2 regions of the Microcoleus sp. MON1_C5 genome follow, and region 1 is predicted to be linked to the other one. Evidence: riboswitches for the same ligand, from Rfam matches in the RefSeq annotation. Region 1 holds a riboswitch; the other holds the start of a gene.
The links. Region 1 has a riboswitch for cobalamin ahead of QUA71_RS06140 (energy-coupling factor ABC transporter permease). Riboswitches for the same ligand answer to the same signal wherever they lie in the genome.
Positions count from the first base shown of each region.

Region 2: linked by a shared signal. The riboswitch ahead of QUA71_RS12495 (DUF1636 domain-containing protein) and the one ahead of QUA71_RS06140 (energy-coupling factor ABC transporter permease) in region 1 are both predicted to bind cobalamin.

Region 1 covers NZ_JAUBRN010000008.1:76,010-87,047, forward strand. The annotation lists gene QUA71_RS06105 (ABC transporter substrate-binding protein) at 1-704, opposite strand, end outside; gene QUA71_RS06110 (PspA/IM30 family protein) at 808-1,614, opposite strand; gene QUA71_RS06115 (leucine-rich repeat domain-containing protein) at 1,986-2,855, opposite strand; gene QUA71_RS06120 (SPFH domain-containing protein) at 2,958-5,057, opposite strand; gene QUA71_RS06125 (ABC transporter substrate-binding protein) at 5,667-7,061, opposite strand; gene cbiQ (cobalt ECF transporter T component CbiQ) at 7,436-8,236, opposite strand; gene QUA71_RS06135 (energy-coupling factor ABC transporter substrate-binding protein) at 8,233-8,565, opposite strand; gene QUA71_RS06140 (energy-coupling factor ABC transporter permease) at 8,569-9,288, opposite strand; cobalamin riboswitch at 9,350-9,496, opposite strand; gene QUA71_RS06145 (Uma2 family endonuclease) at 9,671-10,453, shown strand; gene QUA71_RS06150 (hypothetical protein) at 10,453-10,662, shown strand; gene QUA71_RS06155 (FAD-dependent oxidoreductase) at 10,705-11,038, shown strand, end outside.
Region 2 covers NZ_JAUBRN010000021.1:1,713-12,750, reverse strand. The annotation lists gene QUA71_RS12540 (metalloregulator ArsR/SmtB family transcription factor) at 1-309, opposite strand, end outside; gene QUA71_RS12535 (metallothionein) at 456-623, shown strand; gene QUA71_RS12530 (DUF7219 family protein) at 898-1,158, shown strand; gene QUA71_RS12525 (metal ABC transporter solute-binding protein, Zn/Mn family) at 1,272-2,348, opposite strand; gene QUA71_RS12520 (metal ABC transporter ATP-binding protein) at 2,439-3,158, shown strand; gene QUA71_RS12515 (metal ABC transporter permease) at 3,351-4,187, shown strand; gene QUA71_RS12510 (WD40 repeat domain-containing protein) at 4,307-5,362, opposite strand; gene QUA71_RS12505 (GTP-binding protein) at 5,552-6,523, opposite strand; gene cobW (cobalamin biosynthesis protein CobW) at 6,706-7,740, opposite strand; gene QUA71_RS12495 (DUF1636 domain-containing protein) at 7,931-8,341, opposite strand; cobalamin riboswitch at 8,364-8,510, opposite strand; gene QUA71_RS12490 (serine/threonine-protein kinase) at 8,645-10,690, shown strand; gene QUA71_RS12485 (serine/threonine-protein kinase) at 10,882-11,038, shown strand, end outside.

The DNA of each region.
Region 1 (11,038 bases):
TTGGGGACTGTCCGAAAGATGTAGCTGCCAAATCCTGAGAGATTATTGGCAAAGCTCGTCGGTGTCACCATTACCAGTTTTTCTTGCTGATATATCGGAGCCGCTTCGAGAGACGCATTGCTAGCATTGTGTCCAATTACTGCTAGTATATTCTGATCTTTTGTCAATGTCTTTGCAACTTCTCTGACCACTTCTGGACTATTGTCATCGTTGACAATTTCTACTTGCAGTTTGGCGCCGTTGATGCCACCGATAGTATTGATTTCATCCTGAGCTTGGGCGACACCCCGGAGAATTTCTTGGGCGACATTAGGGTTGCTACCAATGGGAACGCTGACAGCAATTTTTAAGGAAGAAGCATTGCTGGCTGTGGCATTATTCAAATAAATAATGGCATTATTCAAATAAATAATGGTTTCGGGATCGTTGCGATTTTGTTGCAGCGAATCCTGAAAATTTTTGACGGCTGCTTGGTAATCTCCCTTGACAAAAGCTTCAACGCCGACTTTTTTTTCTGCTGTTGTTTGGGATGCCAGCAATATCTGATTTCCTAAACTGATGCGATTTGCTATCGCTCCCGATGTATCTGAGCTTTTTCCCTTGAATAAACCGGGAACGAACTTGTATGCGCCAAACGCAATTAAGCCGAGGATAATAAATACAATGGGCGGCGGACTTTTTGTTTTGTTAGTATCTTGAGACATAATTTGTTCTTCTTATTGCGATATTGTTTGGTGTTTGGATGCAGAGCCTCCGGGTATTCCCAGGCAGAGCCTGGGAACGATAAAAAGAACCTACAACTCTCGATCAATTCCTATTCTCCTCAACTGGTAAAACGTGCGAGTGATTGTACAAATTCAGTTCTAGCAGTCGGCGAGAAATCTCGTCGTCCAGCATCATGTTGTCGAGGTCTGCGGTCAGTTTTTCAGCCGGATTTTCCGATAATTCGACTAAGGCATTGGTTTGCAAGTAGCGCTTGTGGATAGATGACTGTGCCTCTTCAAATTGCGATTGCGCTGAATCGGTACTGATGCTGCCGTTCACTTTGGCAATATCCGCTAATGCCTCATTTACTTCTGACAAATCTTTGAGGTTTTGCAGTTCCATTTTGTAAGTTTCTAAACGCTGGCGTTCGCGATTCAATTTATCCTTATTTGCTATCAAAATTTGTTCGGATTGAGCAACTTGTCCTGCTAATGTTGGCAGCAATTTTTCAAGGGCGATCGCTTTTCCCATCGCTAAACGTGCGGCTGCTTCATTGCCGTGATAATTAGCTAGAGTTGCCTGCTGTTCTAGTTGCATAAATTCTTGCTTTTTGCTGTCATATTTCTGTTTTGCTTGTTGATAACTTGCAGAAATTTTGGCAACAGATTCAGTTAACTGAAGCACCGACTGCTGCATGGATTTCAGCGATTCTTGGGCAACTTGCACCGCAATTTTGTTGTCAGCTTCAATGGGCAATCCCCACATCCAATTCCACACGGCTTTAAGTTTGTAACTAGCGCGATTGCCCAACAGCCCGTGAATTAATTTGAGTGCGGCCAGCGCCGCTATACCCAACACAATAAAAGCCGTCGGGTTGGGATTATTTTTCTGTGGTTTTTGTTGAGTCATTTTGCATTCTCCTTGATGAGTTTTCTCGGCAATTTTTGGTGTGAATCGAGCAAGTTATGTCGGCGAAAAATATAGTTATCCAGCAGCCTCATGTTTGTGTTTGGAGTGATAACCAGAGAACACTGACACCAAATTGAATCAATTTCAATTGAATACTGTTAACATAATCAAACAAGCTACGCTGAAAGTCAATTCATATAATTCATTGATTGATCTCATAAAAGTCATATTCAAAAAAAATGTTGCTATTAACCCTTGTACTTCTACAACAGGCTGTTGCGATACTGCTATGGTAAATTTATCTGTTTTTGTGCAACTATAAATGGCATAGTCTTGTACCTCTAATTTTCTTAACTGTAAAGTTGCAGCATTTAATTGCTGAGTTCCCAGTTGCAGATAGAATGTGGCTTGAGAGGACAAGTTTTGGGGGCGATCGGATTTCCGCTGAGTCCGAGAGCCTTAAGTTTAGTCAAAGATTGCAATGGTTTAATGTCGCTGATTTTATTGGTGCTGAGATTGAGTAAAGTCAGGTAAGTCAAGGATTGCAATGGTTTAATGTCGCTGATTAGATTGGTGCTGAGTTCGAGAAAAGTCAGTCTAGTCAAGGATTGTAAGGGCTGGATGTTGCTGATTAGATTGTTTATGAGTTCGAGATAATCCAGTTCAGTCAAGGATTGTAAGGGTTTGATGTCGCTGATTTTATTGTTGCTGAGGCAGAGATAAAACAGGTTAGTTAAGGGCTGCAAGGGTTTAATGTCACTGATTTTATTGTCCCTAATGACGAGCAAATTCAGGTTAGTCAAAGATTGCAATGGTTTAATGTCACTAATTTGATTGTTGTCGAGGGAGAGTTCAGTCAGGTTAGTCAAAGATTGCAAGGATTGAATATCGTTGATTTCATTTCGGCTGAGGTCGAGTTCAGTCAGTTTAGTCAAAGATTCCAAGGGTTTTATGTCGCTGATGTCATTGTTATCAAGGTCGAGTTTTGTGAGACTTGAAAGTTTCTGATTAGCCGCATCGCACTCAGTAGTCTTAGATTTCCGCAACAACACTTCAACAGTATGTTTAGCTTCAGGACTCAGAGAAGCTTTTTCGCGACACCAATCACCAAATGTTTTGTTTGCGGGTTGGGTTTCTGCTGCTAAAACCGAAAGTCCATTTCCACATGATCCTAGACCGATCGCACTAAAAGCAACTACCACCATCAACCTTGACAAATTCACGTATTTCTGTGTAACCATAAACGTCATAATTTTGCACCTCTAATTCTCTGAACAGCAAAATCTTAGACAAAAAGCTTTCAGAGAAGACAACCGTCCTCTCTACAAACTGCACAAATAAACTCAAATATCGTCAAGCAATTCACCAAACGCCCAATCAATATCAGTCTCAGCAACAGCCACAGATTGAGCAACTGGTGAATGATTAGGAGACTCCCGTGACTCCACCGAATGCACTTTTGCTACTGGTGATTCCGCTACAGGTTCCACAACAACAGACTTAGATTTCTTGACATTAATTACAGGTGATGCTGCTCCATTTTCTCCATTTTTACTGGTTTCATTCCGCAGCAACATTGCCATCAAACCGTCCAACAAACCCCCACTACCGCCATTACCATTCACTGCGACATCGGGAACAACGCGAACACTACCATCTGAGACAGCCTGCATCAGTTGCAGCAGCGTGTAACTCTGCGTACCGAGGGCGTTGACACCAACTTGATAAGCATCCGCTTTTGCCTGTCCCATCAGCCGAATCCCTTCTGCTTCACCGCTTGCGTGTTCGATCGCAGCAGTTGCGCTCAGTTGGGCAATTTTCACCCCTTGTTCCGCCGCCACCACCTGATTTTGAATGTTTGCGATCGCAGTTGCGCGCACCAATTCTTGACGCTGCGACTCTGAAATGCGCTGTACGTCGTAAGTTTTTTCTTGTTCCTGAGCAATTTTGCGATCGGTCAATGTTTGCATTAACTCTGCTGGCGGCGAAATCAAACCGATCAGGGTGTCCACAGCTTGCACATCATAGGCCCGCAGCGCTTGACGAACGTGTTCTGCGGCCTCTGCTTGGCGTTCGCTGCGCGCGATCAGAAAATCGAGTATTGTATATTCTTGAGAAGAATTGCGAAAATAATTGCCCACAATTGGACGCAGCACTTGGTCGATTAGATTTTGCATCGAACCTTGGCGCGAAATGACTCTCGGTGCATCCAAAGTACCGACATGAATGATCTGAAAAACTTCTAACTCAAACGTAAATCCGTCAAAAGAAAGCAATTTCAGAGCGCTTAACTTAGAGTCGTAGCCGTGTTCTCCGCTGAACCGGGATGTGAAGTTTAAAACTACATCCGTAGTGGGGACAAGTTCGACTTTCATCACTTTTGTATTGATGGGATGTTTGCCGGGGTAAAGCGGTTCGACCCACACACCTTTATCGCCTTTGTTGACGAGATTGCCGTGGGTAAAAGCGGCGCCGCTTACATCTTGGTGCGATTTTCCCACATAGGAAATTACTACGCCTACATAGCCGATCGGCACTTCCGTCATTTTTACCTGTTCAACTTGCACAAACCAGGGATTGAGGTTCCAAGAACCGGATAAAATCACCTGTTCTTGCAAGCCCCTGCGCCCCTTACCTTTGATGAAACATTGCGCTTTTTGGAAATTGTCGTGACCGGGAATTATCGGCCCGGCAATTTCACCTTCATCAATCGGAATCCCGTCTAGCACGTTCGCAATTCCCACGCGATCGGGAGCAAGTTTGTATAGTTGAAGTTGCGACGGCTGCATACCCTTTGCAGTGGCATTGGCAGAAGTAATCACCTCAAATACGGCCGTATTAATCCGATAAGTACCAGTGGTGATGATGGCTAGTTGCCGTCCTTTTTCTCCACCGTCGGTGAGAAACTTTCGAGCATTTTGAAAATTGTCGCAATCGACGACTTTGCCTAAAATGCGATCGGGAGGAATGGTGGCTCCGTCATTGGCAATAATTAAACCAATTTCATCTTGAGGAACGACAACAACAGGTTCTTTGCGAATGCTATATTGCCAGGGAAAATAACCAAAATGCCAGCCGGGAGGGAGGGTATCTGCTTGCAAACCTCCTTCGCCATCGAGAGCAATCAATCTACTGGATGGCAAATTTTTGCGGGAAAATTTCTTGGTAACAATTCCTACTTCTCGTTCGCCGATCGCGATCAGTCCCAAAATCCAGCCAATCTTAGGTAGGAAGATGAAAATTAGTACAATTCCTCCTACGGGATAAATCCAAATCGGAAGGCTAATTCCTTCAACTTGGGCTGGTTGAACTTCTTGGGATTGGGGTGGCGGCGGATTGGTTTGAGCAGAAGTTGGTGGCGCGATCGCTCCTGCTGCTGCGATCGTAGTTGCTACAGATACTGCTAGGGGTAGAAGTTTGCGAAGCCAACGTAATTTACTCATAGTTTTCAACCTGCTTTAAGCTCAAATGTACTGAAAACTTGTTAACTAGAATCAGTATTCAATAGATTTATTAGAAGGTCAATTCATTAAATTCATTAATTAAGTTCATAAAAGTCATATTTGGAATATATTTTTGTAGGGAGTGCGATCCACAGATTCAGTAAAAACCCGGTTTATGAAGGTTGTGATGCGTAACTATCGTTGATATTTTCTGATTAGCCACATCGCATTCAGTAGTCCCTGCTTTTTCCAAAAGGGCTTCTACAGTATGTCTAGCTTCTGGATTCAAAGAAGCATACTCGCGACATCAATCACCAAATGTTTTGTTTGTGGGTTGGGTTTCTGCTGCTAAAACTGAAAGTCCATTTCCAGATAATGCTACAGCGATGAGTGCACTACAAGTAAGTGCGCTCAACTTTGGTAAATTCATGTATTTTTGTCCAAGTATAAGTGTCATCATCTTGTACATCCCATTGTCTATAATGTCAAGTTTTAGCATTAACGAAAAGCTTTAAGAGAGAACGATCGTCCTCTCTATAAATTGCACAGATTAACTCAAACATTGTCAGATGGTAATTCACCAAATGTCGAATCAATATCAGTGAGAAACTAGGGAATGGGGGTGAAATCATAGCCGTAGGTGGAACGACTACCTTCGACCACTTTCACCAACTGCACAGGAGCATTACGATCGCCCGATGGCAGAAATGAGATCGTGCCAGAAGCTCCCGATGCAGTAAACAATGGACTGTGCAAGGTTGCCGAAACACCTTCACGAGTGGGATTTGGTTGCAAAGCTGTGCCGAGAGCTTGAGTCGCATCATAGGCAGTTGCGGTGCGCCAGTTAACATCGCCGCCCCAGAGTTGGCGCGATCGTTTTGCGAAGTTCTCCGACCCCGCAGCCAGAATGTGCCAAGGCACTGCTATGACCATGCCGCGTCCTTGCTCGCGGGTCACATCTAGGGTTTTGGGGCTGTAAACATCATCCCCACCGAGCACAGGTAAGCGATTATTATTGGCCTGGACAACCTGGAAAGCGCGATCGAGCGAATCCGTATTGCTGGCTAGCATAATCACTTCTGCTCCGAGCTGTTTAGCTTCTTCTAAACTTTTTTTGAGGCTGAGGCTCGAATCGGACAGATCGTATTCGCCGACAACTTGGCCGCCTTGGAGGGCGATCGCAGTGCTAAATTCCCCCTTAAGAGATTTACTGTATTCACTTTGGGAATTGAAATAAACAACCGCTTTTTTCAGCTTCAATGTTTGCAGCATATAGTCAGTCAGCGCCCTAGCTGAAACATAGTCGCTTGGTACTGTCCGCAACACATAGGGGCTTTTATTTGACAGTTGAACCGCTGTACTAATTGGAGAAATTGCGACCAGCTTGCCCTGGTTATAGATATCGGCAGTGGCTAGCGTCACACTACTGGCATAGTGTCCAACAACACCAAGAATACTTGACTCATTGACTAATGATTCAGCAATTTTTTGTGCGGTTTTATTATCGTTGTTGTCATTGGCAATTTCAACCATGAGTAACCGACCCTTGATACCGCCAGCCGCATTAATTTCCTGTTGAGCTTGAGCCACGCCTCTCAGAATTTCACGGGAGCCATTGATATCGGTACTCCCTGGAATAGAAACCGCAATTTTAAGTGGGTTGCGCGAGAATGCTTTGGCATTGTTGCTGTAAATCAAAGCTTCGGGATCGTTAGGCTTTTGTTGCAGCGATAGATCGAATAATGCTTGTGCACTTGCATAGTTGCCACTTGTAAACGCTTCTGCCGCTTGGAGTTTAGTAGGAGTGCCGTCTTTTGGAAAGAATAGAGTCTCCCCTTGGCTCATGGAATCTTTAACAGCATCAGTATTAATTTTGATCGAGTTGCTAGGCAATGAATTAAGGATTTTACCGCCCAAGCTAACTCCTCCAATTAAGAGTAGTGCTGCAATTATGTAGAAGATCGGGGGCGGGGAAAATTTTCCCTTGGTGGAATCAGATGTCATGAGTTGTTTCTCCTAGGATTGAATAACAGCATATTTCATGTGTTTGACACACACACAATCGCGTGATATATATAGCTGAATTAGCAATACTTACTACTGTATTTAATAAACTTAGAATATGCTGTATATTTCAATCTAGTCTTGCAATATACAGAAAATTCGTTTACTACAACAAGTATTCAACAGCTTTCTGTTAAAGTCAATTCATAAAAGTCATTCATTATGTTCATAAAAGTCATATATTCAGTTTTTGCCCCCCTTTTTGATTCTGCCGTTGAAACCGCTTCTACAGAAACGAAGTCGGCCTCCGCACACTAAGAGATAAAATTACTGGTTCCCAGCCTCTGCCTGGGAACCACTGGGGCTTCATGAATTTAGCTCTGAAATAACACACTTAATAAAGTTAAAACCGTGCAACCAAACACGGCTTCAAATGTATATCTTCTCGAAGGTTTGTAAGGGGAAGAATTCCAAACGCGCAATTCTCCATTAAAGCCGCGCGACGCTAAACTCAGCGATACTTGACGGTAGTTTTCCAAAGTTCGCTGAAGCAATTGCCCGATTAAAATGCTTAAACTCTGCATTCCCCGCTTCCAAGTGCGGTAGCCGCAGCGCGAGTTTTGTGCTATCCAAAGTTCATCGGCGATCGCCAATAAGCTAAAAATAAACCGATACATTAGTAATAGCAGTTCTGTGACTAACTCTGGACAGCGTAATTGTCTGAGAATTTGCAAGATTTCGGTAAATGGAACCGTTAAGAGGATGAAATACATACAGCTTGTCGATGCGAAGGCGCGGGCAAATAGCAAGCTCACTTGGTATATTCCGGTGCGGCTCACATACAGATAAAAACTGCCGATGCTAATGCCCCAACCTTGCCAAATATCCCACTGGATTGCAGGGATACGATCGCCCGCAGCCGCACCCAGCGCCAAAGCAGGCAAACTTGTCAGCAAAAACATCAACGGTAGCGACAGCAACCGCAAATACAGTTTCCCCGGAATACCCGCATAGACGACGATCCACACGGCCAACCAAAGGGCGATCGACAATTGGACGATCGCCCCAGAAACGAGAGACAGAATTAAAAGGGCGATCGCAAATGATAACTTGTGAGATGGCGGCAACCCGCGCAAGCGATTTGTATAAGCCAGACTATCAATCTGATGGTTCATTCCGACGATTTATTATCAGACTGCTGCCGAGATTGCGATCGGCCTTTATACAACCCAATGACGTACCCAACTACGCCAGCCCCCATCGCCGCTTGAGACGCAAACAATAGACTTGAAATTTCTCCGCTAGCCGGCTCAAACAAGTGATTGACCCAAGGTTTATAACCCGGTTGAATTTCCGTAATTGCTTTCTTAGCTTGGTCATCGGAACCGCCATATTCACCCCGCACAAAAACGAGAGGAAACGCTGCCATAACAATCACAGCGCCAGCCAAAAGCCAATTTTGCCGCGAAGTAGATTGGTAATTTTTTGTAGGTTTTTGATTCACGGCTTATGACTCCTGTCTCAATAATTTCAAAGTTTCCAACTCCGGCTTCCCGTAAGAATGCAGCCAATTCCAGACCAATAGAGTCAGCAATCCCTCACTAATGGCTAGGGGTACTTGAGTGATAGCAAAGATGCCAGCAAACTTGAGAAACGAAGCCATAAAACCGCCACTGGCTGCCGGAAAAGCTAATGCTAATTGAATCGAAGTCGTTACATAAGTTAGCAAATCTGCCAAAGCCGCAGCACCAAAAATTGCCGCCCGCTGGCTGCCAGTTCGCAACAGCAATTGATAGATAAAATACGCAGCGAAAGGGCCGACAATTGCCATCGAAAACATATTCGCTCCCAGCGTTGTCAACCCACCATGCGCTAACAGTAACGTTTGAAAAAACAGAACTAAAGCCCCCAGTACCGCCATCACCGAAGGGCCGAACAAAATTGCACCCAAACCCGTACCCGTCGGGTGAGAACAACTCCCCGTTACCGAGGGAATTTTTAAAGCAGAAAGCACAAAAGTAAACGCACCCGCCAAAGCAAGCAATAGTTTAAGTTCCGGGTGTTCTTTTGTAATGCGAGTAATTGAACGCAAACCTACTGCAAAAAAAGGCAACGCCACCATCCACCAAAATGCAGCCCATTGCACCGGCAAAAAACCTTCCGAAATGTGCATAGCTGCGGCGGGCGTTGCCGATCCCAGGACAATATAACAACTCAAGCCAGCCATCAATCCCAAGCTGACCAATTTCCGATTTCTGGTCTTCACGCTGAACCTCGCAGATGAGACTATGTAAACTAACACATCGGCGGGCATCCTGACTCAGAAAGCGACATGACTCTCATTACAGTTGCGGGACAGCGCCGGACTTGCACCGAACTTTCCCCGTTTCCTCTAACGGCTGCTCCCCATTAGAACCGACTCGTTAGACATAGTTTAGTCGATCGTGTAAGTCTCAGCAAATCTTTTACAAAAATTACTTCAGATTAACTAAGTCAAAATTACCTATCATCTTCTCTTCTCTTCCTTCGCTTCTTCGCGGTTCGTTCAATAAATACTATCGCTCAACAAATCAACGGTATAATATTAGTGAGTTTTGAGGAAAGCCGCAATGTTACAGTACAACTTGCCGAGGAACTTGCCCTCCGCCGATGAACTACCAGACTCGGATGAAACGCCTGTGGATAACGAACTGCAAGAGCTAATACCAGGGTTGTTAAAAGCAATATTGCTCCTACTTTGGTCAGAACGCATGGACTGGTTTTTTGGCATAGATATGGGTATTTATCATCACCCTGACGAACCACCCATTGTCCCCGATGCTTTCTTAAGTTTAGGAGTAGAACGATTTTACGACGAAGAATTGCGCCCCAGTTACGTGCTGTGGGATGAAAATGTCATGCCACTTTTCGTGCTAGAAGTTGTTTCCCCAACTTATCGCAAGGAATACAGCACCAAGTTGGAGACTTATCAAGCTTTAGGCGTACTTTATTACGTCATTTATTCTTCCCGCCGCCGTCGTAAACCTCATTTGGAAGTACACAAGTTAGTCAATGGGAAGTACGAGTTACAGTCAGGAAATCCAGTTTGGATGCCAGAGATTAGTTTGGGGATTGGTTGTGAAAGGGGAAGTTATTCTGGGGTGACAAGGGAGTGGTTGTATTGGTATGATGCCGATGGAAAACGTTATCTGACTCCTGAAGAACAGGTGAAAGAATCCACGCAGCGCGCCCAACAGGAATCGCAGCGCGCCCAACAGGAATCGCAGCGCGCCCAACAAGAAGCCCAGCGCGCCCAACAGGAAGCCCAGCGCGCCGATCGATTAGCTGAACGTTCCGATCGACTAGCTCAGCGATTGCGGGAGTTGGGGATAGATCCTGATAATTTGAGCTGATGACAATCAAGAGTACCAGACTGACGGACTCTGGACGCTCAGAAACCGGGTTTTTCAACCGAGATCGATCGTCCTCAACGAAAGATTTTCAGGAAAAAACCCGGTTTCTGCATCCAGGAATGTGTGAATATTATTTATCGCAAAAATCAGGAAAAATGGGGCTAGATTTGGGAAAAACAGAGAGTTTGACGGCAAACATTGAGATTTAGCTCGAAAACATGAAAATCAGGAGAGGTTATTAAATAATGGTCATGGATGTGCGTTCTTACGATGTCATCTGTTTTGGTGATGAAGTTCCAGGAGTTCTAGCTGTTGTCTCTGCCTCCAGAGAATATCTTCGCCGCACAAAGCGTTATCCGCGAATTCTGCTGATGTCTAAAGGAAGCTTGCAAGAAGGAATTGGCGGGCATTTGGTAAGAGGTGGCCTTGCTTATTTAGATAGAAGTCAGATTAGTGAACAACTTCAACAATCTTTAAAGTTAGATACCTTTGGTTCACCGGCGACAATCTATAAAGAATTTTTACAAAAATCCGGCGTTAAGGCAATTGCACTTGACCCCCGCAAAGCCAGTGCAGCGCTGAAAG
Region 2 (11,038 bases), on a different contig from region 1:
TACCAACCGCATCGCCCGCAATGCCCGCAACTGGTGCGATACTGCTGATTCGCTCATACTCAACGCCGCAGCCAAGTCACACACGCACAGTTCTTGTTTTGCCAAAACCGACAGCAGCCGCAGGCGGTTCGCATCTCCCAAAAGACTGAAAAACTCTGCCATCCGCTGCGCTTTTGCGGTGTTGAGAACTTGTGTTTGGATGTCCCCGGCCCGCAAACAGTCAACTAGGTGCGATGGATCGCACGTTGGTGTATCGTTTTGTTCGCGAGGCTGACTTATCGCTCCATTAACAGCAGAGTTGGGTGACATCTTTTCCCGCCTGGTTTTAATTCTCATTTTCATTTTAGTGCGATCGACAAACCTTTTGTAACAAAACTTTTACATTCCCTTGACTAATATCTGAATATGTGTTCAGATATTAGTAGAGACAAACAACCCCACCAGGAGAATTTAAAATGACTACCGCCACCCAAACAAAATGTGCCTGTCCTTCATGCTCGTGCGTTGTCAGCCTCAGTGAAGCCATTGAAAAAGACGGCAAAACATACTGTTCCAGCGCTTGCGCTGACGGCCACCCCAACGGCAGCGGCTGCGGCCACACCGGCTGCGAATGCCACAAATAAATATTCGGCTTCAAAAAAGATTAATCAACTACTCTAAAATCTATCGAAAGGGAGATGCGAACAGCGCATTTCCCATTTTTTTGCTTTTAGGTTAAAGAAAAGTTAACATAAAGCTAAACTAAGGTTAAAATTGCATTAATAGACTCAATACAGAGCGAAAAAGCACAATTGCTACTTACGCAATACAATAGAAGCAAGTTAGCGCCGCGATACTGAGTACCAATAGTGCTATTAAAAACAGAGACCGAACCAAAAGTTGAATTAGGAGGGGGCAATGAAAGAGCGGGAAGATTTTTTACATCCTCGCAATCGCTACTACGGCGATTTCACGCCAGAAAACTTGGCGTTTAATGCCAACTTGCAGGAGTTTGCTCAGAAAATAACTTATATTTGCTCGCTCGAAACTGGGGGAAAAATTAGCGCTGAGAAAGCCTATAAAGATATTAAGGCGCTTTGGAAAGACTTAAAATCCTCTAAGAAGCAATTGGGAATTGGCCAAAAACCCCCCAGTACCGAGGAGCAAAATTCACCTTAAAGTCATCGCTGCAAACGCTGCGTTTGCAATAGAAAACCCCTGCGAGTGCAAACGCTGCGTTTTGCTGTGTACCGAGCAAATGTAAGGTGCTTGCGAGGCGCACTTTAGAAATTCTATGGTTTGGGATTTGGTGCAGTTTCTCCTGCAAAGGAAGTACAATTACCACCGAGGCCCGAAATAATCGCGCAAGTATTATTTTTCAGCATTCCCTGATATGTATCAGCACCAGTGCCCGGGCCGCCCAACTCGTCGCTGTAAAGTTCCTTGTCGGAAATTTCGACATTAGCCTCCCTCGCCACAGTCTCCATCAACTTCGGATTAGTTGTAGTTTCGGCAAAAATTGTCGGCACTCCTGCGGTCTTAATTTCTGAGGACAATTCGGCAATTCTTGCTGCGGTGGGCTGTTCCTCTGTTGTCACACCCTGCAAAGCTCCAGCAATCTCCAAACCGTAAGCATCGGCATAGTAACTCAAAGCATCGTGAGTTGTTACTAACTTGCGTTTTTGGGCTGGAATAGTCGCAATCTGAGCTTTTATCCAAGTATCTATTTTTTGCAACTCATCTGTTAAGCTTGCTGCATTTTTTGTATAAAGTTGAGCATTGGTGGGGGAAACTTTGATCAATTCATCGCGAATTGTTTCTACCATGCGCCGACCATTTTGAGGATTATGCCAAACGTGAGGGTCAGGGACTTTTTCGCCTTCTGCGTGGGGTTGGTTTTCCGCTTTCTCTTCACCGTGTTCGTGCTCGTGTTGACTCATCAGCGGTTTGGGAACGGCGACTTCGTGGACGGCGATTTTGGGCGCTGGATTACTGCTGGATTGAATTAATTTAATGATGCTGGGTTCGTGGTTGTAGCCACCGTATAAAATCAGATTTGCTGTTTCAATCGCTTTGCGGTCTTCCGGCTTGGTTTGATAGGCGTGAGGGTCGTCTCCCGGCTCTATCAGACAGGTGGTGTCGATCGAACTTTGAGCGATTTCTTTAGTTAGGTTGCAGATAACGCCCGTCGTGGCCACGACTTTTGGCAAGTTGGCCGCCCGACTGGCTGGAGTTTGAGTCGCGGCGGGACTCTCTGGCGCCCGATTGCTTGCGTTCTGTCCTCCACTGCACGCAACCACTCCGCAGCCAATTGCCAAAACAGCCGTACCCCACAATCTGCGGGTTTTTCCAGCCAAGTTCTTTAACATTTTCACCTTTGGAACGATAATCGTTATTGCTTTTTCGAGTTATCCTATTCTAGTAGCTACGAACAAGAATCGTTCTCAAAATCTCTAATTATGCTAGAAGTGCAAGACTTGGCTGTCAATTATCGCGGAATTGCGGCCCTCAACAGCGTGAATTTCCAGTTAGATCCCGGACAATTAACCGGTGTGTTCGGCCCCAACGGCGCAGGGAAAAGCACGATGGTGAAAGCGATGCTGGGATTGATCCCGGCCTGTCGGGGTTTGGTGAAATATCAGGGGCGACTGCTGAAGGAACAGTTGTCGCGGGTGGCTTACGTGCCGCAGCGATCGCAAATTGACTGGGATTATCCGATTACGGTGTGGAATGCGGTGATGATGGCGCGAACTGTCAAGACTGGTTGGTTTCGATCGCCCTCGAAGCAGTCGCAAGAATTGGTCAAAGCTGCTTTGCTGCGGGTGGGAATGTGGGATTTGCGCGATCGACAAATTGGCGAACTGTCTGGCGGGCAGCAGCAGCGGATTTTCTTAGCAAGGTCGATCGCCCAACAAGCCGATTTATTCTTTTTCGACGAGCCTTTTAACGCGATCGACAAAGCAACCGAAGAAATTATTTTCGATATTTTTGCCGAACTAAAATCTGAAAATAAAACATTGCTAGTAATCAGCCACGATTTAGGGGAAACTTTAAAACAGTACGACAATTTATTGTTGCTAAATAAGCAGTTAATTGCAACTGGTTCCTGCCGGGAAGTGCTCACGGCAGCCAATATTCAAAAAGCCTATGGATACGATTTAAGTTTAGTTTCAGCGTAAGCAAAAAAAGATTTATCTTTAAAATTGATTGTGGCACGGGCGTCCCGCCTGTGCAGTTGATGGCGGGACGGGCGTCCCGCCTGTGCAGTTGATTGTGACACGGGCGTCCCGCCTGTGCAGTTGATTGTGGCACGGGCGGCCCGCCTGTGCAGTTGATTGTAGTTGAAAAAATCCTATTATTGACCTAATTCAATGTTAAACCTACTAATTGAGCCCCTCAAATTCGAGTTCATGCGAAATGCGATCGCCGTCGGCATTTTGCTAGGAATTCTCTGCGCCGTTGTGGGCTCCTATTTAATTGTACAGCAAATGGGAATGATGGTTGACATGATTGCCCATTCAGTATTAGCAGGATTGCCAGTAGCTTTTTCTTTAGGTTTCAATATTTCTCTCGGCGCGTTTATATCGGGAATTATCAGCGCGGTAATTATGGCGTGGATTCAATCTCAATCTCGTCTAAAAATTGATGCTGTAATGGCATTAATTTTATCTACATTCTTAGCAATTAGCGTTACGCTAATTAGCCTGTTGCGGACAACCAAATTAGATTTAGACGGTTTTTTGTTCGGGAATATCTTGTCAGTTGCACCTGCTGACGTGCAGCAGACTTTTGTCATAACTTTGATTATTTTGGTAGCGGTTAAACTCCTTTACAAAGAACTGCTATTCTATACTTTTGACCCGCTGGGGGCGCAAGCGTCCGGTTTGCCTGTAAATTGGATTTATTTGGGGATGATTTCGGCGATTACACTGACGATTGTTGCGAGTTTGCAAACTGTGGGGGCGCTGTTAGTAATTTCTCTGTTAATCGGACCCGGAATAACGGCGTATTTGTTGGTAAAAGAGCTACATTTAATGATGGGATTGGGAGCAATTATTGGGATTACAGCTAGCGTGACTGGTATGTATCTCAGCTATTATTTGAATATGCCGTCTGGGGCGGCAATTGTATTAGTTATTTTTGGGTTATTTTTAGGGGCTTTGCTGTTCAGTCCCAGTCAAGGAATTTTGACAAGAAAGAGAGGATAACAGTCCAGGACGCAGAGGCTCTATCTGTTGTACGTTTTTTACGCTTACTTACGCAAAAAGTAATTTAACGCCCTACTTATAACAGCTTGCTCAGCCCGAACTCTTTGCCGCGCATAGATTTATGACCAAACCAGCAATTCGCCACCGCATCCGCCAGCGGCGAGAAACTGGCCTTCGGGATGCCATGCCAGACAGGAAAAACCGCCCTCTGCACCTTCTAGAATTTGCAGCAATTGTTCTGCTTCAGACCACAAACAAACTTGACCGTCTGCGGCGGCGGAAGCTAATAAAAATGTGTTAGGTTGAAACGCGATCGCATTTACAACTTTTTCATGAACTTCTAACCCCCAAGAATCCCAACCGACACTTTCATCAGCGTGTTTTTCCCACACTGAAATGCCTTCCGAACTCGCAGCAGCTAACAAAGGCGCACCCAAGGAATTAGTTTTATCCGACCAAGCTAACTCTCGAACTTTCCCCGGAAAACCCTGCATTACCCACGGTTCAAAATTGCCCCATTCATTAACAATTAGAGTATTGTCCATATTGCCGCAAGCTAAATATTCCCCTTGTGGCGACCAAGAAACTGCACCTGTTGCGGAGGGTACTGATAAAATTTCCGGGTCTTCGTCCCAGTCTTCGCCATGCCAAACTTTGACACCTTGATAGCCGCTAACTGCCAGATATTGAACCATAGGATGCCATGCTAAATCTAAGATAGATGATGAATCGAAATTCAGCGTTACTTCAACAACCTTATCCTCAGCATTCCATACTTGAACGTAGCGGCCCATACTGAAAGCTAACTGGTTGCAGTTGGGACTCCAAGCTAATTTGTCAACCCAGACGCGCTGGTTATCCAAATCAGCAATTAATTCCCCAGAATTAACGCGCCAAATTCGCACTTTTCCATCTTGTCCGCCAGCAGCTAGGAATTGACTGTCGCGGGAAAAAGACAAGCAATCGGCTGATTTACCCGTAGCACTTTGTAGCGTTTGCAAGGACAATTCATTAACGGCCCCTACTCCCGCCAGCATCACTTCGCCCGCAGCAGAACAGACTGCTAAAGTTGTACCATCCGGCGACCAAGTAACAGAAGTTACGTAGTCAGACAGCATTTCTTTAGCGTGAAATTGCAGGGTTTGTTCACTTTTACTTGTCTTTTTGTTAGCCATATTTATTGAATCTGAGATGTTGCAATCTTCTTAAGAACGGGCAAGATGCCCGTTCCACAAGAAATTAATTTTATTCCTGTGGAACAGGCATCTTGCCTGTTCCCTTCCACAAGAGATGAATTTTATTCCTGTGAAACAGGCATCTTACCTGTTCCTAAAAGGCTTATTAAAAATGCTTCAATATGTCAGTTAAACCAGACATTTCCGAAAATCGTCTCGCAATTGATTTTCGTTTAAATTGCGACCAATGAAGACGAGTTCATTTTTCGGAGTTTCTGTAGCTTTCCAAGGTCTATCTGGTCGGCCATCAAACACCATATGTACTCCTTGGAAAACAAATCGCTGGTTGTCTTCGGCGACATTCAAAATGCCTTTTGTCCGAAAGATATTCGGACCTTGAGTTCGCAACAATTCCTCCATCCAATCGCTAAATTTGTTGCGGTCAATGGCGCCGGATTCTACTATGGCTACTGAGGTAACACTTTCGTCGTGTTCGTGAGTGTGTTCGCCCAAAAAGTCGGGTTCGATTTCTAATGCCCGGTTCAAATCAAATGCTTTAACGCCCAACAAAGCATCCATTGCTAATTCAGCGTTGCGGGTGCGGTGAATTTTTGCCATTGCATTCATGGCGCGAATCCGCTTTTCTAATTCTGCCAACTCTTCCTCACTCACTAAATCAGTTTTGTTGAGCAAAACTACATCAGCAAAGGCAATTTGTTCTTGAGCTTCGTCTGCGTCCCAGTGCTGCCAGATGTGCTTGGCATCGACTACGGTGACAACTGCGTCTAGCAGCAATTTGTCCCGCATATCTTCGTCTACAAAAAATGTTTGAATTACGGGTGCGGGGTCGGCTAAACCTGTGGTTTCGATGACTATGTGATCGAATTTGTCTCGCCGCTTCATTAAGTTACCGATAATCCGAATTAAATCACCTCGGACTGTACAGCAAATGCAGCCGTTGTTCATCTCGAAAATTTCTTCATCGGCATCAATTATCAGTTGGTTGTCGATGCCTACTTCGCCAAATTCGTTGACGATGACTGCAACTTTTTTGCCGTGTTCCTGTGTTAAAATGCGGTTCAGTAGCGTAGTTTTGCCTGCGCCGAGATAACCCGTGAGAACGGTAACAGGAACTGATTCGATCGCCCCAGCAGTCACCATACTTGACCTCGATTATTGTACAATGATAACCATTATCGCTATTTTACACTAGACTTGCTGGCAGTGGTCACAATATTAAATAATGTTAATAAATTGTTCGTGAGAGCTTGTAGGGGCGAGTTTGACCAATAATATTTGCTGCAATTCCAAATATCGATCAACCCGCCCCTCTCAGATGACAATTAATTGTTAATCATAGCTGCAATTCGATCGCGCTCTAACTCTCGACCGATCAGGACTAATTTGGTTTGGCGGAGTTCGGAAGGTTGCCAGGGGCGATCGTAAAAATATTCTATCCGCGATCCCACACCTTGCAACACCATCCTCATCGGTTTCTTGGGAACCGCCACAAACCCTTTAATCCGATATATTTCCTCCTGCTGCATCAAGGATTGCAGTTTTTTCACCAATGCTTCAGGTTCAAATTCGCGATCGGCAATAAAGAAAGTCGAGTTAATATCATCATCATGTTCGTGTTCCTCCTCAGTGTCGTGGTGACTCGGACGAGACTCCAAATCATCCTCAACCGCCGCATTAAATCCCATTAGCACATCAGGGTTAATTTCGCCACCTTTGCACGGAACAATTTTCACACTCGGACGCAACTCTTGTTGCAACCAGCTTTGGACTTTCTTGTGAGTTTCAGCATCTACGCGATCGACCTTCGTTAAAAGTACCATATCGGCACAGGCTAACTGGTCTTCAAACAATTCCTCGATCGGAGTTTCGTGATCTAAACTAGAATCAGCTTGCCGCTGTGCCATCAAAGCATCAATATCACCGACAAAAGAACCGCTAGCAATAGCTTCGCAATCGACAACAGCAACAACACCGTCTACAGTAGCACCCGTGCGAATTTCCGGCCAGCGAAAAGCTTGAATCAAAGGTTTAGGAAGTGCGAGGCCAGAAGTCTCAATTAAGATACAATCAATTTGTTCTCTGCGTTTCAACAATTCCTGCATAGTCGGCAAGAATTCCTCTTGAACAGTGCAGCAAAGACAACCATTTGTTAGTTCTACAATATTGCTGCTGACATCTTCTTCTTCGTCGCAAACTTGGCAATCGCGCAGCAATTCTCCGTCAATTCCAATTTCGCCAAATTCGTTAACCAGAACAGCAATGCGGCGACCTTGATTATTTTGCAATAAGTGGCGAATTAAGGTAGTTTTGCCGCTACCGAGAAAACCAGTGATGACAGTAACAGGGATTTTGTGCATTGATAATTTTGTGCTTATTTGGTAGTGGGATATCTTGTGCCGATGCTCTGCCTGGGAATACCGATCTAGAGGCTCTGCCTCGCTGGAATAAAGGAGCGCTTTTAATACGAGGCAGAGCCTCTGCGTATGCGTTACCAGGCAAAGCCTAGGAACGAAAGGGAAAAAACTAAATTTCTTACTACCAACCTATCTAATTTGGTAGTGGTGGAATCTTTGCTAAAACGCCTTTTTTCAGAGCTTGAGGACGCTCAGACCAAGGCAACAAACCGTCCGGTTTAGCATAGTATTGACCCGCGCATTCGAGTACAGCCTCGACGCTTTCCGACTCATTTGCTGGTAAATCGCCAAACAGATAAGTGTACTTCCCCACAGCAGCAAAACACACCGCACAAGAGTGACTGCAAGCACTCATGCACTCAACCTCTTGAATCTCAAACTTATCAGAAAACTCCCAATCTTTAGCGAGTTGCGACAAATTTTCCATGAATTGTTGACCGCCGCTTTTGCCTTCGCGCTTGCCGTTTTTCCAAACACTAGCGCAAGCAGTGCAAACAAGTAGACTGTGCTTGGTGCGTACAGCCGTGTTAATTCCATCCATCATCCGTACCTCGCAGATGCGTTCAAAAGTGAGTTAGATATCGGCGGGCATTCTGACTTGAAAAACCCTTAGGGTTTCATTACAGTTGCGGGACAGCGCCGGACTTGCACCGAACTTTCCCCGTTTCCTCTAGCGACTGCTCCCCGCTAGAACCGATCGCGAAATCAAATCCTATCACACTTGCCGCCTTTTTTCAAAAAAGTTATGTTAGTAATAGCGATCGTTTCGTTCTTAGTAAGGACTTTAGTCCTTATAAGATAACGGCTTCAGGACTAAAGTCCTTACTACAAACCATAGTAATTACCTATGAACGCTTTTCCTGACTTTTCCCAACATGGCTATCAAATAAGTCGCGAACTCGGATACAACAGTTTGGGCGGCCGCGTCACCTATCTCGCCACAAAAATTAACACAAAAAAATCCGTTGTAATTAAGCAATTTCAATTTGCCCAATTAGGTGCTAGCTGGGCAGAATACGAAGCTTACGAACAAGAAATTAAAGTTTTGCAAAATCTGGATCGTCCTGGCATTCCACGCTATCTCGATTCTTTTCAAACTGACAGCGGTTTCTGCATGGTGCAGGAATACAAAAATGCCGAATCTGCTGTCGCGCGGACTTTTTCGCCGCCGGATATCAAACAAATTGCGATCGCCACTTTAGAGATTTTAGTTTACCTGCAAGCTCAGAAACCGCCGATAATTCACCGCGACATCAAACCGGAAAACTTGTTAATCGACGCACAGTTAAATGTTTACTTAGTAGACTTCGGTTTTGCGCGGTTAGGAGGCGGAAACATTGCCGCCAGCAGCGTTGTCAAAGGCACGATGGGATTCATGCCACCGGAACAAATGTTCAACCGAGAATTAACCAAAGCCTCGGATCTTTACGGCTTGGGGATAACGCTGATTTGTTTGTTAACAGGGACAAAATCAGGGGATGTCGGTAATTTAATTGATGCTAATTATGGCATTCATTTTCGGCATTTAGTACCGCCGTTGCAGCAAGGTTGGATGAACTGGCTGGAAAGGATGGTAGCGCCGAGAATTCAAGATAGATATCAGTCGGCGGCTGATGCTTTAACTGCGCTAGAATCTTTGGATGTCCGCAGCTTGCCGAAAGTGAGAATTGAGCGCGATCGCATTCAATTCACCGCCACAGAATATGGAAAAATCTTAACAGGGACGATTGCCATTAGCAACCCAATTCCCGATACAATACTTTGTGGCAGGTGGGAAGTCGCGCCGCATCCGAACGATCCGCCCCACACGCCCTACGACCACTCTTGGATATCCTTTGAACCGCAGGCATTTGAAAGCAATAATATCGAGTGCAAAATCGCAGTCGATACGAGTAAATTGCTGGCAAGTCAAACTTACAACCGCCAAATCATCTTGCGCGCAAATTCTGAACCCGAAACTCATACAATAGAATTGCAAGCTACAACAGCCCCGCTGCCCGTACCGCAAAAAACTAATTCTTTGTCTGTATTCATGCTGACTTTTATGTGGTGTTTGATTTTAGCAACTTGTATGTGCGGTTTGCTGTTAATAGTTTGGATATTTTACTGGATTGATTATGCTAGTTACCCCTATCTGGAGGTTGACATCTTTTTGTATCCGGGGACTACTACTATCATGCTTCCCATCTGTTGTACGAGTGGCTTTTTGGGATTTTTAGTCGCCGAAATCGCCATTACAGCCAAATTAAACAAATATGATTTTAATGGGTTTCTAGCTTTATGTGGAGGGTTAACAGGAGTGATTTTTTCTAGTTTTATTAGCAGCATATTAACCAGTATTCTTTTTGATATCGCGAAGGGTACGATCGATTATCAATTAAGGAATTTTGTGTATGCTGGGTCAGTGCTGGTTTCGCTCGCAGTAACTTTACTTGCCGCCTTAATAGTAGGAACGATTACGAATGTTACGATCAAAAATATTACGATAGTAGCAGTAGTTATTATGCTACTTTTATTATTTACATTGTATGCGAAGAGCTTTATAGTCGTCTTGATTATAACGCTGGCATCCCTGATTGGCAAGATAGTCCATTCGGTATTTAACAAGCTGATTGACCAGCAGATAGCCAGACAAATTTTTGAAGTAGATGCTACCAAAAGAGCTTTTCTTACTGCCGGATTTTGTATGAGTTTGTCAGTAGCATTTATAAACTTTTTAAATTTAAAATTTCACTTAGAATGGGTTGAACCCAGAGAAATATTAGTTGTAGGAGGAACGATAATGACATCTCTAGCCGTCACTGGAATTCCGTTAATTGACTCGATCGTTTTTAAACCAAAAAGAATGCTTGCCAACTATCGCAAATCCCGACCAAATTTAATTAAACCGTAAAAAAATGTTCGCAGCAAGGACTTTCCACCTCAATGACTGAAGTCCTCACTAAAAACTTTACCAAACATTAAGAGTCTGCATTCCTGCCTGTTGTTGGCGGATTGTTTCGAGAGTTCGCTTTAAATCCAACTCTTAAAAACCTCGCTATTAACTCTCACAACTCTCAACTACTAACTATCAACTATTTACCTATGAATGCTTTTCCTGACTTTTCCAACTACGGCTATCAAATAACCCGCGAACTCGGACACAATCGCGCTGGCGGTAGAGTTACTTATCTCGCTACCGAAATTAATACCAAACGTTCCGTCGTCGTCAAACAATTTCAATTTGCCCAAACAGGCGCTA